DNA from 3 places in the Secundilactobacillus paracollinoides genome. Region 3 is predicted to be linked to each of the others. Evidence: riboswitches for the same ligand, from Rfam matches in the RefSeq annotation. Region 3 holds a riboswitch; each other region holds the start of a gene.

Region 1 (6,072 bases), 690 kb from region 3:
TGACTGATATTTTCTACGAAACGATCACGCCCAATCGACACCTGCCATTTCGCCTGCTCATTCACGATAATGGCGTTGCACACCGTGTCCTAAGTCACTGGCATCACTCATTTGAAATCGCCTATGTGATCACTGGTGAAAACACAAATTTCACCGTCAACGGTCAGCACTTTGACCAATCAAAAGGTGAAGTTGTCGTCATCAATCCGTACGAGGTGCACCGTCTGGACTTACCCACAGACCATAAACGAGTCGCGCTGACCGTGATGTTGCCAAACGATATCCTGACTGCCAGTAATATCGCGATTGAAACCCACATCCAGAATCGTATTCCAAATGATACTCAGCTCCAAGGCTATTTTAACACCTTATATCAGACGACCCGCCACCCGGCAACTACTGGCACGCAGGCAGAGCAGATTGGTTTAGTCTATCTTATCTTGAGTGACCTTGTTACTCACTATTCTCAGGCCGATGCCACTAAAAGAACACCCCATTACTCCGCACAAATGGATCATCTCTCCCCAGTCATCACGTGGATCGACCGCCACTATCAAGAAAAGATCACCGTGGAAAAATTGGCAGGAATTGCCAACTTATCTGCCAGCTACTTTGCGCATTTGTTCCAAAAATATCTGAATCAATCGCCATTAGTGTACGTCACAAGTCGGCGTCTATTAGCAGCAGAAAAACAGTTATTAACAACCTCAGACAGTCTGGAGGCCATTGCATTTACGACTGGTTTTCCTAACGTCAAAGCGCTTAATGTGGCGTTTAAGCATCACTTTTCTCAGTCCCCAAACCAGTATCGGCTGACCCATCAATAGCAGGATTCACCCCAATCTCAGCAGAATATTGCTTAATGTCGTATTTGAAAGCGCTTTAATATTAATTTGTGAAATGCGTTTACATCTTACGAAATGGGGGCACCATCATGAATCAAACGTCCGACAATCGCGATTCCCTATCTTTTAAAATCGCGTTATTATCTTCAACATTTTTAATCACCGGCGCCAGCGCAACATCGGCTCTGTTACCAAGTCTCCGTCAAGCCTTTCCGTCGGTGTCTAAAGCCACCTTGCAGTCTTTTTTTTCAATCACTGCCTTACCACAGTTCATCGCCTTAATTGCGGCAGCTTTTCTTGCAACAAAAATCGGCAAACGAAATGTCATTCTTTTTGGCGCGTTGCTTTGGACAATTAGCGGTCTACTGCCAATGGTATTAAATAATTTTCCAATTATTTTAGCCAGCAGAGTTTTTCTAGGGCTTAGTTTAGGTTTAATTCAACCTATCGGGACAAGCATGATTGCTGATCTTTATACTGGTGAAGTACGAAATACCTTAATGGGAATTCAAAGTGCTGTTATCGGAATTTCAGGTACAGTTCTGACCTTCGCAATTGGCCTACTCATTACGATCAACTGGCGGTCAGCATTCTTGATATATCTATTAGGTCTAGTCGTATTCGTCTTAACTCTTCATTTCTTACCAAAAAAATTAGCCGGCGAAGGCGAAAATCAGCGTATTGATAATTCAGAAAATTCAAGCAATGGTACGAGTAGGCATCTTGGAAAAGATGTGATTGTATGGGTACTTTTAACTTTCTTTTTTAACTTAGGTCAAGGTGGCGTTAATATTGATTTCAACTTAGCGGTAGTTGAAGAACACATTGCTACAGCCACAGGTGCTGCCAACATGATGGTTGCTTATTCAGTCCTTGGTCTAATTACCGGTCTTTTGTTTGGATTTTATATAAAATTTGCTAAACGTTTTGGCGGTATTATTGCTGCGGTACTATTTTTTATGGGAAATTTGATAATTGCTACTACGCATGGCGTAGTTGTCTATTACATCGCAATGATGCTAACCGGCGCAGGATTTGGACTTTTCATGCCTTACATGTTTGCAGCTGTGAACAAACATACCACTGCAGCCAATTCGGCCTATGCAACCTCAGCAACAACGGCCGCTGCTTCACTAGCTAATTTCATTGCCCCTTATGTTTATAGTTTTCTTGCTAACGTATTCGGTAACAATACCAGTCAATTTGCATTTAATTTTGCGAGCGCATTTTCACTTATCTTAGTTCTCGGACTTATATATGAATACTTTACTGATACGAAAAAACAAAAAAGCATTTTGAAAGGAACAGATTGATATGACAGAGCGAGATATGACTCAATACATTTCACCAAAAAACTACAGTTATAGTGAGTTTCCAGAAGCCACTGATGTCCCAGAAGGTATGAAGACTTTAAAAGTGTCTCTTACACCAAGTTATCCACACGTTGAACTCAACATTCCTTACGCAGTTAAAAATGGTTTGACCCTACATTTGCACATCATTACACCAGCAGAGGCAGAAAACAGTCCTCACCGGTACCCACTCATCATGTGGGTTCAAGGGTCAGCTTTTCACAAGCAGCAACTTGGCAATCACATGGCACACATGATTCACGTCGCCAGCCAGGGATTCGTGGTTGCTATGGTTGAATATCGATGGGCGCCAGAAAGCCCCTTTCCTGCACAGATCAAAGACTTGAAAACGGCCACGCGCTTTATGTTACGTCATGCCAGCGAATACCACGTAGACGCTAACCGCTATCTTGCTTGGGGAGATTCCTCCGGCGGCCACACTGTTTCTACGGCCGTCGTGACCGCAAACCTGCAAGAATTCAATGACGAAGATGTTCTTGAACAACCGCTGAATTATAAGGCATGTATCGATTTTTATGGTCCGAATGACATCAGCAAAATGAACAAAGTACCCTCGACTCAAGACCACATCACCGCGCATAGTCTCGAAGGTGAGTTTTTCGGCACCAACCACATTTATGACGTCCCCGACCTTGTTCAAAAGGGAAATCCCATCACCTATGTGGGTGACGAAAAACTGCCGCCGTTTTTAATCATGCACGGGAATAAGGATCGGCTTGTCCCATTTCAGCAAAGCGTCTTATTGTATCAGGCACTCAAGGCACACCATCAGAATGTCTCGTTCTATAAGATCGACCAAAGCGACCACGGATCTGATGCGTTCTTTACGCCAGATGTGCTACAAATTACATTTGACTTCATCAAAAATGCTTTAAACTAGCACACAAAGGACTTTGACCGATCCAGTCAAAGCCCTTTTTATTATCGATTAAATTTCAATACGCGCGATCGTGCCAACAGGCTGTAAATGCTGTGCACCAGCACCGTGCCGAAGAAAATGACGGAAATCAACCGCACTGTAAACAACGCGGCAATCATCGGCAGCGAATAATGAATATAACCCAGTTTAAATACTTCATACGCAAACGCCACGACAGTCGTTGTCACGGAAGAAGTGAGCAGACTGACCCAGTCCCAGCGTTTGTACCGCCAGATGGTAAACCCAACTTCACTCCCGATACCTTGAACAATACCTGAAAGCAACGCTGCGATACCAAAGGTGCCACCGAAAATCACTTCTGCGGCAGCGCCCAACACTTCGCCGACAATGGCCGCACCAGGAATCCGCGTCATAAAAATAGCAAGAGGTCCAGCCATGATCCACAGCCCAAACAACACTTCGTTCGCAAATGGGCCAATCACAATATACAGTGCGTTGTACAAATAATCTGTCCCAACAAAAATGGCACCAAAAACGATGGCCATCACGGCAATTAAAATAATATCCTGTAGGTGAAATTTTTTCTTTTGCATGTTAATTCTCCTTCGCTGGTTTCTCAGCGTGACACCATTGCCAAACAAAGCGGGCAATGATCTTTGTGTAGGTTAATAACTGGGTAAAGCTGGCTTGTTCATCGTTGGTATGTGCCTGTGACATAGTACCTGGTCCGTATATCACACACGGAATGCCGAAGTAGTCAAACCAACCACCATCCGCGACAGACGTTGACATGGTCACAGTTGGTGCCTCACCAATCTGTGACTCATGAGTTACTTCTAACAACTGAATAGCCGCCGAATCCTCATCCAATTCAAGCGACGGAAAGACCTCGCCCTTATCAACGAGCATCGATTCACCGCCCCATTCAAATGTTGGCAAATTATCACGTAACCACGGATCAGCCGTCGCCGCTGCAAGAACCTGCTGTTCCACTTCAGCGGTGATATCATCAACATTTTCATCGGGATAAAAGTGCACAGTGATCCAGAGTCTCACCTCATCCGCCACAAATGCTGGGTGAATTCCACCCTCAATATACGACGGATTAATCGTATCCGTCCCCGCAGGAAACCCCGGATAAGACTTCGTAACCGCCCAATAGTGTTCCAGCGTTTGCAACGCTTGAATGACCACAACCATTTTTTCGACCATACTAGCAGCCTTTAATCCGCCACCAGCCGCCACCATGTTGACGCGGTTACCGTCATGATAGGTTTTTTGACTCTTGAGCGTGACCCAGCCAGTAATAACGCCACCCTGTCCCTGCAACTGCAGATCACTTGTGTCGCCAACCAACGCAAAATCCACCGTCTCTCCTTGTTCCAGCAACCGTTTGGTCCCAACTTCACCGGCCTCTTCACCCACGACAGATTGGAATTTCAAATCACCCGGCAACTGCACACCAAGGGCCTTCAGCTGGTCGAACAAGTACAGAAAACAGGCCATGGCGCCCTTCATATCACTCACACCGCGGCCAATCACCAAGTCACCGTTGCGTTGCATGGTAAACGGGTCGGTCTGCCAGTCCTGGTCAGCTATCGTGGCCACATCAACATGGCCATTAAGTAACAGACTGTTGTGTGCCTTCGCATCAGTACCATGAAGGGTCGCGGACACCAGCGTATCCGTGTCATAGAAAGGCTGCGTCTTGACGTCAAACCCCGCCGTTTCCAGTTGTGTCGTAATCATCTCTTGTAACGGTGTGGTATTCCGTGCCGTTGGCGACACTGTTTTGAACGCAACTAATTGTCCTAATTTTTCAAACAAGTCATCCTGGTGATCTTCAAGCGCCTGCAGCAGTGCCTGTTCTGTCGCTTTTGCCAAACTGCTCATCCTTTCTGTGTTCCTCAGGGGACAGACGTGTTGATCCACGCAAAATAACCTCTCAACTAGCAGTCAAGAGGTTAGAAATCGCGCGTGTTTTCATGTCTCATAGCCGTCCCTACGCGAGTTCTAACTCTCAGGTTCAAAGGGTCCGGTCGTTAACCGTCTCAGCCCACATGGGGCTCCCCTCGCTTTTGATTCAAATCATGCCATAAGTGTTGGCGAATTACAAGTGAAACCTCACAATACTTTCAGGACAGCTGTCCGCAGTGCCTCTGTTGCAGCAATCGTATCCTCCGCTTGCATAATGGCCGAAACAACTGCGACGCCATCCACGTGAGCGGGCTGAACTGCCGCCACATTGCTGGCCTTCAACCCACCGATCGCATAGACTGGAATCGGCACCCGCGCTTTAATCTCTGCCAACGTATCGACGCTGGTACGCACCGTCTTAACGTGGGTCGTCGTTGGAAAAATAGCACCGACGCCCAGATAATCCGCGCCCTCACGCACTGCCCGGTCAGCTTGCGCAATCGTTTTGGTAGTGGCACCGATGAGTTTATCCGGTCCCAAAATTTGGCGAACGACCGCCACTGGCAGATCACTTTGACCAACGTGAACGCCGGCAGCGTCCACCGCCTGGGCAATGTCCAACCGGTCATCGATCAGTAATGGCAGGTCGTAGCGGTCAGTAATCATCTTGACGCGTTGTGCCAATCGGAAATAGTCACCACTGGCCAACGTCTTCTCCCGTAGTTGAACGAGGTCAACCCCAGCCTGGCAAGCAAGTTCTAACCGTTCAAAAAAGGTGTCATCCGTTAATCCGGTTCGGTCAGTTACAAGGTATAACGGTCTGTTTGTTAGGGTCATGAAACCATCCTCCCGACTCAAAAATAGTATTGCACTCGCATTCTAACGAACAATTTCTCGCTTGTATAGTCAGACTCACCCTCACCGAGCGCCAAAATTAAATTGCTTCATCAGAGCAAAAAAACAAGAAAAACAACAAAAACGTCTTCGGTTGACATTTTAAATCGAGTCGGTTATAAATATAAGCGAAGTCACACCTAGTGACGCAAAACAAAATATG
Region 2 (6,072 bases), 160 kb from region 3:
CGACGCCAGTAAGCCCGGTGCTGCGGTGTTACCGCCAGTTACGAAATTGGCGCAGTTCTCGACGACAGTTGCTGAAGCGGTGGCGCAAAGTGCCGTTGACCAGCATCTGACTAAAGTGCCAATTAACGATGTGAAAAAGACGGTTGCCGATACCCGGTGGACGCCAACCTATTAATCACTAAAAAATCACCCAAGCAACGAACCGTTGTCGGGTGATTTTTTTGTTTTATAAGGCTTCAGCCATCGCTGCTAATACGCCGTCATGGTTATTATCAAATTGGGTCACATTCCCAGCCTGCTGTTGAATACCAGCGGCGGCATTCTTCATCGCATAACTGTGCGGTGTCATGGTTAGCATACTCAAATCATTTTCGTTATCACCAAAGGTCATGACTTCATCATCCGCAATGTTGTAGAGGGTCTGCAACGCCTGGATCCCTGAGCGTTTAGTGGCTTCCTTGAGGCCGATCAATTCAGTGTTAAAGCCCGAGTTCTCACTACTGAGAAAGTCTGGCAGTTGTGCCTTTAAAACCGTGCGAGCGTGTTGAAAGTCCACGCCTTCAGTGAAGTTAACGGCAATTTTCGTGAACTGGTCATTGACCTTTTGCCCGACCAACTGAGCCAAACTATGAACGCTGATCACTGGCCGGTAGTAGTATTTCACGATTTTGAGTGCTTCCGGATCCATATCAGCGTTGACGTAGGTGCCATTTAGGCCAGAAACAACTTCCTGACTCACATCCTGTTCTGCGAAAAGGTGGCTGATGGTCGCAATCACGCCGTGCACTTGCTGATCAGATAGTGGCATAATTTCCTTCAACTGGTCGCCCTGATGCACAATGGCGCCGTTTTGGGAAATGAAATCCATGTTGTCGGCCACTTCGGTGAATTCATGGCGCAACCGCTGGTATTGCGAGCCGCTAGCAGCCACGAAGTGAATGTGGTTTTGCTGCATCCGTTTAAAAAGGTCGAGAAACCGCGCCTTATCATACGTGCGGTCATCCCGCAAAAAAGTCCCATCCATATCCACTGCTACTAGTTTGATCATCGCCATACCTCACTGTTCTTTTTGTATCATTATATGATAGCAGATTGGCTGGAAGATTTCACATGGTGGCGTGATTTATTCTGGGTCTAAGTCCGTTGCGCTCCGCAATTTGGCACTCCATTAAGTGACATCGACACCATTATTCCGTACCAAATTGCTGCGTTCCACTATCTTTGAGCTTGATTTATCGCTTGTTACATATCGCAATACTGTTAACCCGAGTTTCTAGAGAATCCGCCCTCGACCGCCAATAGTCCTACTGCTAGCAATGCTTCATATTAAAAAGAGCAGTGCCTTAAAGCCTAGATACTGACTTCAAGCACTGCTCTTTTTAATGCACGCTAATTATCTCTTGACTGTGTTCAACAAACGAAAAGTCAATGGCGCATTTTAATTAATCTTCTGGCCAAACGGTCTCAGCAATTTCCTTAACCAAGTTCAACTTAGCCCACTGTTGGGTTTCAGTGAGTTCGTTCCCCTCTTCAGTAGAGGCAAACCCACACTGGGTTGATAACGCAAGGTTGTCTAATGGGACTGACTTAGCGGCTTCTTGGATCCGGGAAATGACGGCATCCTTATCTTCTAATTCTGGGAACTTAGAAGTGATTAAGCCCAATACTAATCGCTTGTTAGGGTCGTTGTTCCAGATGCGCGCAAGTGGGGCAAAGCTGCCGGCACGTTCGCTATCGTATTCCAAGAATAGGCCGTCGTAGTTCAATTGGCCTAAGTAATCGGCCACATCATCGTAACTGCCTGAGAACAGGTAGGTTGACTTGAAGTTACCACGACAAATGTGGGTGGTAACAGTTAAATCGTCTGGCAAGTCCCGGATGGCACCGTTGATTACCTTCACGCTGTCTTCAGCTAATTTCACGTACTTGGCATGTTCTTCAGGCTGGTCAGCGGTTTCGTTCAACTTGCTGATCAGGAAGGCCCAGGTGGTGTCGTCTAATTGGATGTATCGGTCGCCTAATTCGTAGAAGTGCAGGATCGTGTCGCGGTAGGCGTTTGACAAATCAGTCAAATATTCGTCCCAACTGTCGTAGAACTTAGACCAGTTATCACTCCGGTTGTCACGGAATAACATTGTTGGTGATGGAATGGTCTGCTTGACCAGGACGCCTTCTGGTACGATTGATTGTAAATACTTAAAACTTTCGAAGAATGGGTGGTCCAGGTTAACGGCCACTTTGCCAGTCAGCTCAACGTTGTCTGTCCGGGTGGTGTCGCCCTTGAACTTGTAGCTCTGGTGGTAATCGTACTTGTCAACGCCGGTCAGGCTCCAAAGAAAGTCCAAGTGCCACCATGAACGGTTGAATTCACCGTCAGTAACGGCCTTCAAACCAAGGTTGGCTTGTTCTTCAACCACGCGTTTGGTTTCGTCGCGTTGGATTTTTTGCAGGTCAGCAGCGGTAATTTTACCTTCTGCTAGATCCTTATGTGCTTGCTTTAAGTCAGCTGGGCGCAATAAGCTGCCCACTACGTCAAAACGGTATGGAAATTTAGTTAAAGTCGATTCAGTCATGTTTGTTTTCCTCCAGAAATTGTTTTCGATAAATTTGCCAATAAAAAGACCCCTTGCCATCGAAATGACAAGGGGCGAGAAGGTCGCGGTACCACCCAAGTTCGTGTTTATGAGTATAAACACCTTACCGGTAATTGCTTACCGACATTTTAACGGCTGCCACCGAGCCACCAGCTTGAACCGGTGATCAACTACTCAGAGCTCATTCTCGCAAGCGTTGCAGGCCCTCCCTTTCACCTACCGGAGTTCTCTGTGACTGCGCAACTTGGTCTCTTCTCTTCAAAGTTATTAGCGAATTAAAATTTAATGACAAATATAGGCGATAATTTTAATTTTGTCAAGAGTGACGATCAAAACTAGATTTCAGATTCAAATAATCCTGTTACATCGCTTCACTGCGCTAACATTGTGTGGTGAACGAACGATAACCATCTTTCTGGAACCACTCCAGAAAATGAATACCAAAGTGAATTCTTATTTGTGCTCTCCTAAAGCCATCAAATACCAAGTATCGCAAGCGCCATGTTCTGACTGCGGTAATGGCTTCGTCAACTGGTCAAACCCTAATGATTGATAAAGGGTATTCGCGGCAATCATCTGGTGAAACGTTTCGAGATACAGATAGTCATAGTGTGCTTTAGCGTACGCAAAACACTCTGGAATGAGTGACTTTGCCACACCCTGGCGCCGGTAATCGGGCGATACATACAGCTTTTGCAACTCTGCGATACCATCTTCAGGCGCGATCGGTCCCACGCCGCAACCGCCCATCACGTGCTGGTCATCGCTGATAGCAACGTAGTAAGTCGCATTGGGCGTTTTGTCGTACCAAGCACTCAAATGGTCAACGAACGGGTCAAAGTAGGCTGTTCCGGGTAAGTTCAGGTTAAGATCTTCAAGGTCAGTGCGGAGAATCGCTGCCATTTCGGCGTCGTTGTTGGCCGTTATGTTTTGAATTTTCATTGGATCGTCTCACTTTGCTATGGTTTAAAGGCGATTATAGATGGGTTGGTGATGGGTTACAAGGTGGGATTTAGCTTTTTAGTTTTTTGCTAGTGGTGTACATGTCATTAGTTTACTTGTGTTTAGGGCTTTCTTGGCAGCAGTGCCGTAACGCGTTCCACAAACCAAAGACTTGCACAGAAGCGGACTCTGTTACAAAATCCAAGCCCGGGATTTTATAACAGAGTCCGCTTCTGCTCCAGTCTTTAACCGGTTCGTTCCACGCTCATTTTCTCTTTCTTGGCAGCCGTGCCGTAACGCGTTCCACAAGGCAAGGGGCTACTGTGTAACGAACTCGGGCAAAAAAGTCAGGCCCAGACTTTTCTGCCCGAGTTCGTTACACTCCGCCCCTTAACCGCCTTGTTCCACGCTCATTTTCTCTTTCTTGGCAGCCGTGCCATAACGCGTTCCGAAAAACTGAGGGCTACTGCCTAAGCGACTCTGACAAAAATGCCAGGTTCGGGCATTTCTGTCAGAGTCGCTTAGGCGCCGCCCTCAAACCGTTTTTCTCCACGCTCACCACGCCTGTTTATCCATCGCCATCTGCCAAAACGCCAATTCATAGGCACTACTCCGCACAAACGAATCCTGCATCTGCGCGCGCTCCGTGTCATCCGCATTGTCAGCCGTCTTGTTGGTCAACTGGATCATCGTGTTCACACTATCGGTATAGTCGTCGCTGTCATACGTTTCGATCCAACGTTCGTACAGCTCAACGGGTGAGCCGGCCGCTATCAAGCGTTGGCCAATTTCGTTGTACAGCCAGTAGCATGGCAACAATCCCGCAATGGCACGGCCCGGTGTTCCTCGGTCTAATTCTGAGTACATATGGTTCACGTAGTTATAAGCGGTTGGAGCCATCGGTGTGTGGGCGATCTCATCCGGCGTGATGCCCAACCGGTCAAAGAAGCCTTCTCGGACAGCGATTTCGCCGTCCTTGAGACCCTGAGCGCCAGCCATTAGAAAGTCGACGTCTTCTTTGTCCGTTAATTTTTCAGCAATTTTTTCATGGAGCTTGCCAAATTCGTTGAGATAATAGCGGTCCTGAATCAAATAGTAACGGAACACGTCGTTAGGCAGTGAACCGTCGCCAATCTCGTGCACAAATGGGTGGTCAAAGCTCTTTTGCCAGCATGGTTCAGCAGCTGTGTGGATTTGCGTTGTAAAGGTGGTCAATGTGGGTCCTCCTCGTTTTAAAAAAGCGGGCAACAAAATACCGACCAGGAGACAACAGGCTGGTCGGTCGTTTAATCATCATTGATTATCCGTTAACTTTCCTTCGCGAGTGTTGGCTCACAGGTTCAAAGGGTTCGGTAAAAACCGTCTCAGCAAATTGCGCCCCTAGTTAGATTATTGAATTACAAGTTTTAGTATAGCACAGTTTCGTAAAATGAAAGCGATTCATTAATGCAACCTAGCGCAGGAGGTAACCGCCATCAACTGGCAGCATCACGCCGGTGACATAGTCGGAGGCGGCGCTGGCAAGAAAGACCATCGGCCCCATGAGCTGTTCAGGTTTTCCCCAGTCCCCTGATGGAATGTGGGCAGCAATCTCCGGCCCGCGAACGGGATCCTCCTGGAGTGGTTTGGTCATGTCGGTGCTGATATAGCCCGGTGCTAGACCATTCACTTGAATATGGTACGGTGCGAGCGCATCCGCATAGGCTTTAGTCAGCCCCATCACAGCGTGCTTACTGGCGGCGTATGGGAATATCCGTTTGCCCGCGCGGTACGACTGCATCGATCCAATGTTGATGATTTTCCCGTGTTGCTGGTCAGACATTACCTTGGCAGCCGCATGGGACAGGTAGTATAACCCATTGAGATTGACATCAATAACCTTGCGCCAATCCTCATCCTTGAACTCGAGCACGTCGTTGCGCAGTTGGATCCCCGCATTATTAACGAGAATGTCGAGGTGGCCAAATTTTTCAATCACTGCCTGCACAATGGCATCCGCCGCATCTGGATCGGTAATATCCTGTTGCAGAAACGCCACCTGTTGGCCGTTTGCCTCGACCTTTTCCTTGGTCTCGTCCCAACCACGCTGTGAGGCACTGACCACAAAAATATCCGCGCCGTATTCAGATAGCGCAATTGAGTAGAACTGCCCCAGCCCGTGGGCGCCACCTGTGATAAGGGCCACCTTGCCGGCGAGTGAGAAACTATTTTGATCAAACATCCTATCGCTTCCTAACTGCTGACGCGTACGCCAGCTGGATTTAAGTCACGACCATTATACAACGTCAAATGCACACAATGATGTCACTTCAACAGCGTCTCTAGACCGGTCGCAATCAGACCACCGATCAGCGGTCCGCACATCGGTACCCAAGCGTAGCCCCATTCGGCATTCCCCTTATGTGGCACGGGCCAAATGGTATACGCAAACCGTGGTGCCCAATCACGGGCGGGGTTCAGCGCAAAGCCAGTTGTGGTCCCAAGACCGGTACCAACAACCATGATCAATAGCCCAACAATCAGCGGTTTAAGCCCC
Region 3 (6,072 bases):
TGGAACTCGACCTGGGTGCCATTGCGAAGGGCTACATTGCCGACGCCATCAAAACGCTGTGGCTGCAACGCGGCGTCAAAACGGGCATCATCGACCTCGGCGGCAACATTCTGTTAGTCGGACCCAGCACCCATGACGACCAAAAATGGCGTGTCGGGATTCAGAGTCCGGACGAAAAACGGGATGTGCCAGCTGGCGTCCTAAACACTGCTGAAAAATCGCTGGTCACATCTGGCATCTACGAACGCTTTCTCGTCATTGACGGCCAAGAATACCACCACATGTTTGACTCGCACACCGGCTACCCGATCAAAAACGACCTGGCCAGCGTGACCATCGTCAGCGACCGCTCCATCGACGGTGATATTTGGACCACCCAAGCGTTTTATCAAGGCATGGAAAAGGGACCGGCGTTGATCGAAGCCCAACCGGGACTTGAGGCTGTCTTTGTCACTCGGAACCACGAAGTCGCCGTCACAAGCGGTCTGGAAGACACCTTCCGCTTAGTTGATAGTGAATACCACATGATCAGCACCCACTAGGATCGGAGGTCATTAAATGGAAGATGACGTTTTAAAAAATATCGGCACGATTGCGCGCGCACTGGACGCCATTGCCAACGTGGAGTTCAAACAATTCGACCTCACAAAAGGCCAGTACGTGTACCTCGTGCGCATTTGCGAGCATCCTGGTATCGTCCAGAGCCACTTGGCCGAACTGGTGAAGATCGACCGTTCCACCGCTGCCCGAGCCATCAAAAAACTGGAAGCAAAAGGGCTAGTTGAACGGCGCAAACAGCCCGGTAACGATAAGAATAAGGCACTGTTCGCAACGGATAAGGGCATGGCCGTTTACCCAACGCTGAAACGGGAAAACGACTACTCAAATGAAGTCGCCCTGACCGGTATCAGTGAAGCCGACCGGCAGAAATTACTTGAACTGACGAACCAGATGGCACAGAATGTTGGGGCTGATTGGACGCTGTAGCGTAGTGGAGCCGGTCGGCATTGCAGGTTGTGGTGTCGGTATTAGTTAGCGACCGTTTTGGGGTCGGCTACTAATACGGGAGACATAGGAAATCCTTGAATTTCTGAAAGGAAATTCAATAGCTCCGAAGCGACCCCACCTCAGCCTGCAGGGCCGACCGGCGGAACGAAGCGGCATACAAGATTTATATAAATCATCTAATTCTACACGTTACAAATAGTTTTAGTTGCATTTACCACAAAATAGTTTTATACTCGATGCATTCATTTAATTCATGGGAGGAATGCGTATGCTTCTTATCAAACAAACTGATGAACTGACACCCCAACAACTGATTACCATCCTTAAAGCCCGTGTTGCGGTCTTCGTGGTCGAGCAAAACTGTTCCTATCAGGAAGTGGACGATGATGATTTCGACGACCTGCACGTGGCCCTTTTTAACGATAATGGCGACCTACAAGCCTACACCCGAGTCATGAATAGAGACACCGAAGTAAATTTCGGTCGGGTACTGGTTGTTGACCAATTTCGGAAAGATGGCCTTGGCAGAAAAATCGTCCAAGAAACGCTGGACGTGATTGCACAACGTTTCCCGAATAAGCCGATCAAGATTCAAGCGCAGGCATACCTACAAGAATTCTATGAATCATTTGGGTTTGAACCTAAATCTGATGTTTATCTTGAAGATGATATTCCACACTTAGATATGGTATTAATGCCAAAACAAAACTAAAAGCGATGTCCACCGGGTTACTGGTGACCATCGCTTTTTTTCATTTCAATCGATCCATTTGCGGTTTGATCACCGTCGCCCACATGCTTTTCAGCACAACGTAGGCAACAATCACGCCAACCAAAGCACTCAAGAAAAAGCTCGGGACAAACACCCAAAGTGCGCCCTTCGTTCCCAGAAATAGCGCAGCAATCGGGTAAGCCACAAAGGCGCCAATAATGCCTGTGCCAATGAGTTCACCAAGCACCGAACATGCTGCCGGGAAACGCCAGAATTGTACCCGTTCCCATCAAGTTGCGGATCAAGGACGTTAAAAACGCTTGCGTGGTTGCCAACCATGGCCCGAGTAACACGCCTGAAACCACATTGATCAAATGTTGCATTGGTGCCACCTTGGCAACACCGACCGTAAATTCAAATAAACTGCCACCAATAACGCCCAGTGCCACCAGCACCGACGTCATGGCGAGATAGTAAACGCGTTTTGTCATGAGACCAAATAACCCCTTTGTCTAGTCCAGCAATGGGTATTTCCTAGCCACCAGACCAGTCAGGTAGACGCCGACACCCAAAATAAGCGCCAGGAAGAACGTTGTCCCCAAAAAGAAGTCCAGTTTCTGCAGCCAGGAATAGCCCACCACACCAATTAACCACCAAACAAAGTTCAACCATACGGCTAGCCGTGCGTGCATGAAGAACACACTGACGAAGAGGATCGCAAACAACGGCGCAAAAACGGCCCCAATCGCGTACAGAAAGTTTTCGTAGTACGCCATAGAAACGCCCAGCGCAATCACCAAACCAAGCACAGTAACGATGATAGTAATCACATTAACGCGCTTGGCTTTGACCAAATTAGCAATGTTCGTTGCTGCCGAATAGGCGTCCATGAATGTTGTTGTGACCGTTGAAAACACAATGATAAACAGCGCAATCAACCCCAGTTTTGTTTGCGACAGAGCCACTGTAAAATTGGATTCACCGGTTAAAATAACGGTGAACATCCCCAACGCAAACATGCCGAAACTGGCCACAAAGTAGCCGCTGACACTGGCCAAACTGGCCTGAAACGTTTTGTCAGTATGCTGCGTGTAGTCACCGATCAGCGGCAGCCACGACAGCGCCATGGTCACACTCAAATCAACAGCCGACCCGAAACTCATGGGTGCCAAATTGGACGCAGTGTGTCCGCCGCTATGGGCAATGATCGTCCATAGGATCAGCAGCATGCCAACGGCTAACAGAATAACGATTGCGTTGTTAATTTTGAACAGCCAGTTGTGATCCATCAGCAGCCAAACAACGATCAGAACCGCCACAATCACTGACATCACCACCGCAGACTGGTAGTGGAATAGCGTTTTAGCGATTCCGTTCATCGCCTGTTGTGCGTTGACGATCATCACCGCCGTCCAGCCCAATAGTTGAACCGCATTTAGAATCGAAAACAACCCGACGCCAGCGCTGCCAAACACTGAGCCTGTTGCTTGAATCGCCGTCTGGTCTCGCTTAGCCGACAAATAGCCAACCGGCAGCAGAAACACAAAACAGCCAATCAAATGCCCCAGCAAAATCGCCGTCAGCCCTTCCAGCCAACCCAGCGGCGCTACCAGCGTCCCCGTTACAATTTCAGCGATGGAAATCGCGGCCCCCGCCCACAACAGGAACAAACCGCTCAACTTCGTGTTACCCAAGTGAAACCCTCCTCATTTTAACTGCCATCGGACGCTTTAACCCAAAAAATCTCTCACTGAATACGGTTAACCGCAACCAGTGAGAGATCCTTATTTTACCCGATGGATGTCGACACTTTCCTTCGCAAGAATTAACTTAACAGGTTCGAAGGGATCAGAATTTCTTCTATCTCAGCCATTTCTGGCACCCCTAGTGCGTTTTCAATTTAGTTTAATTTTATCGGTTTATTTGTTTCTGTGCAAGTCTGTAAAATGATGGTGTTAAACGTCCGTTGCATTCCGCAATTTGGCACGACGCTGAAGTGGCTCGCGATGAAGCTAATTCGATTTCTGCTGTGCAGCTCTCGAATGGATCTTCATCGTCTCGCACATCAGTAACCGACCAAAGTACGGTCGCCAACTGATGTCGACACCACAGCGCCGTGCCAAATTACTACATTCCACTGACATTGAAATTACTTTTTCCACTTGTTAACTATCGAAATATAATCAAAGACTGTTTGCAGAGAAATCCGCCCTCGACTGTGCCTAGCCTATTAACAGCATTGCTTCTCATGGCGTGGTGACTGCCGGTTGTTCTCAAGTCATAATTGAATGGACTCATTTTTCATGACTATTGGTTAACCAGACACAGACATCCCGCTATTTTCCGACTTCAGTCTTCAAAATTTTCGTCAACTGCCGGTACTGACTCATCATCCACTGATCGTAATTCTTGCCAGCTGGCAATGTCTCTGTGACTTGTAACACCGGTACGTGGTTGGCCTTTGCCAGGTTCATAATATTTTTCGTTGTCTTGCTGGTGACCTGGCTGTTGTTGACAAAGAAGGCAACCTTGTGGTGTTTAATGCCCGCCTGCATTGCCGCAATAGACTTTGGCGATGGGTCACTTTCGTTTTCAATAGCCTCTTCAAATGACTTGTTTGCGACCTTAAAACCAGTTGCTTCCAACGCATAGTCGAAGACCGGTTCGCTGACGTACACGCGCTTATTCGGCAATTTTTGGGCTAATTGTTTGATGGTTGTGATCTCAGTCTGGATATTTTTCAGTGATTTAATGTAGGTCTGCGCGTTTTTCTCGAAGTAGGCTTTGTTCTTTGGCTGCGCCTTCGCAAAGGTTGCTACTAGTTGATTTGCTAGCTTCGGCATCGTTGCCGGATTATACCAGATATGCGGATTGTCGCCGTCTCTTTTACCCATTAGATCGTCGCCGACCTTGATGTTAGTCGCTTTACTATTTGCCGTCAGCTTTGTCATCCAGCTATCGTAGCCGATACCGTTTGCGACCGTCACATCCGCCGCGTGCACTTGCTTGGCCACAACCGGTGTTGGCTCATAGTCGTGGGGATCCACTGATGGTTTATTGATGATTGAATGCACCGTCCCCTTGTTGCCCAACACAGCCTTAGCCGCGCCACCATAAAAATCAGTACTCGTGACCACATCGATTTTGTGGCCGTTACTACTAGTCGACGCTTTCCCGCAACCGGTCAAAGCGGCACCAACCCCAATCAGTGCTGCTATCGCGACCAAACTACGTTCTAATCTACCTTTAAACATACCAATAACCTCCAAATGATTTTAAATAGTAATTATTACGTTTTAAAGGTTACCAAAGTCAACCAGTTTTGTAAATAGTAAATGTTACGTTTTACAAATTCGTAAGCTATTTACTTGCTTTAACAACGACTTTCAGGCATAATTCTAAACCGTAACCGTTATTCTTTTTGAATATGGTAGATTGTTCGTGATCATTTTATAGAGTGTGTAGCAAGGCGCTTTGAGGGCGGAGCGTAAGTAACTTTCGGTAGAAAATCCCGGTTTTGGATTTTGTGCCGGAAGTTACTTACGCAGGAGCCCTCAGCCTTGCGGAACACGTTTCGGCACGGTGGCCGAGAAAACCAACACCATTACCCAAACACTACATCATTAGGAGGCCAAAATTTGGCAAAGAAATCAAAAATCGCAAAGTTCCAACGGCAACAAGCACTAGTCGCAAAGTACGCTGACATCCGTCGGCAACTCAAAAAAGAGGGTAACTACGAAGCATTAGCTAAGTTACCAAAGGATTCAAGTCCAGTCCGATTGCACAACCGAGACAGAATAGACGGCCGTCCCCACGGCTATATGAGAAAGTTCGAAATGTCACGATTGAACTTCCGCAAGTATGCGCATTTAGGGCAGATTCCGGGGGTTAAGAAGGCTAGTTGGTAGTATAAGAGTGTGGAAGGGGGCGCTTTGAGGGCGGAGCGTAAGGCACTTTGACCCGAAAAGTCCGGGCCTGACTTTTTGGGTCGAAGTGCCTTACGCAGGAGCCCTCAGCCCCCTGGAACACGTTTCGGCTACGTTGCCAAAACCAGCGCAGCAACAAGCACTAAATCAACGAAAACCCACTCCAAAAAACTTGGAAGGTTCACTAAATAAAGTAAGCCCTCCGCATAAAAAGCATCAAACACTATTCCTAAATAAAAATCCCCAAACCTCCAAAGAAAAAGCGTTCCGAGCCCGGTCAAAAAAGACCATCCTCGGAACGCTTTTCGTATATATAAGTGTCCTAATCAAAATCCTGTCCAACAACCTCCGGCACTTGAATCACATACCGCCCGTAATCCGGCAGGTCCACAATCCGAACAGTCATCTCAAACACATCACTCAACA

Evidence for each region. A riboswitch is a leader RNA that binds a small molecule or an ion and turns the genes downstream of it on or off. The one in region 3 is predicted to bind thiamine pyrophosphate.
Region 1: it holds a riboswitch for thiamine pyrophosphate, as region 3 does, so the genes downstream of both, AYR61_RS02660 (acetylornithine deacetylase) here and cytX (putative hydroxymethylpyrimidine transporter CytX) in region 3, are expected to answer to the same signal.
Region 2: it holds a riboswitch for thiamine pyrophosphate, as region 3 does, so the genes downstream of both, tenA (thiaminase II) here and cytX (putative hydroxymethylpyrimidine transporter CytX) in region 3, are expected to answer to the same signal.

Annotation. Positions count from the first base shown of each region.
Region 1 covers NZ_CP014912.1:650,810-656,881, forward strand. Annotated here, with positions in the region: gene AYR61_RS02640 (AraC family transcriptional regulator) at 1-827, shown strand, start outside; gene AYR61_RS02645 (MFS transporter) at 935-2,158, shown strand; gene AYR61_RS02650 (alpha/beta hydrolase) at 2,160-3,098, shown strand; gene AYR61_RS02655 (ECF transporter S component) at 3,140-3,691, opposite strand; gene AYR61_RS02660 (acetylornithine deacetylase) at 3,693-4,991, opposite strand; TPP riboswitch at 5,081-5,181, opposite strand; gene thiE (thiamine phosphate synthase) at 5,223-5,852, opposite strand.
Region 2 covers NZ_CP014912.1:1,506,724-1,512,795, reverse strand. Annotated here, with positions in the region: gene AYR61_RS06330 (malolactic enzyme) at 1-175, shown strand, start outside; gene AYR61_RS06325 (HAD-IIB family hydrolase) at 227-1,048, opposite strand; gene AYR61_RS06320 (vitamin B12 independent methionine synthase) at 1,443-2,573, opposite strand; gene AYR61_RS06315 (GNAT family N-acetyltransferase) at 3,048-3,536, opposite strand; gene tenA (thiaminase II) at 4,092-4,751, opposite strand; TPP riboswitch at 4,833-4,928, opposite strand; gene AYR61_RS06305 (glucose 1-dehydrogenase) at 4,990-5,757, opposite strand; gene AYR61_RS06300 (MIP/aquaporin family protein) at 5,841-6,072, opposite strand, start outside.
Region 3 covers NZ_CP014912.1:1,345,328-1,351,399, reverse strand. Annotated here, with positions in the region: gene AYR61_RS05715 (FAD:protein FMN transferase) at 1-542, shown strand, start outside; gene AYR61_RS05710 (MarR family winged helix-turn-helix transcriptional regulator) at 559-987, shown strand; gene AYR61_RS05705 (GNAT family N-acetyltransferase) at 1,277-1,720, shown strand; partial or broken gene thiW (energy coupling factor transporter S component ThiW) at 1,761-2,211, opposite strand; gene cytX (putative hydroxymethylpyrimidine transporter CytX) at 2,233-3,414, opposite strand; TPP riboswitch at 3,515-3,616, opposite strand; gene AYR61_RS05690 (metal ABC transporter solute-binding protein) at 4,057-4,974, opposite strand; gene rpsN (30S ribosomal protein S14) at 5,359-5,628, shown strand; gene AYR61_RS05680 (ABC transporter ATP-binding protein) at 5,969-6,072, opposite strand, start outside.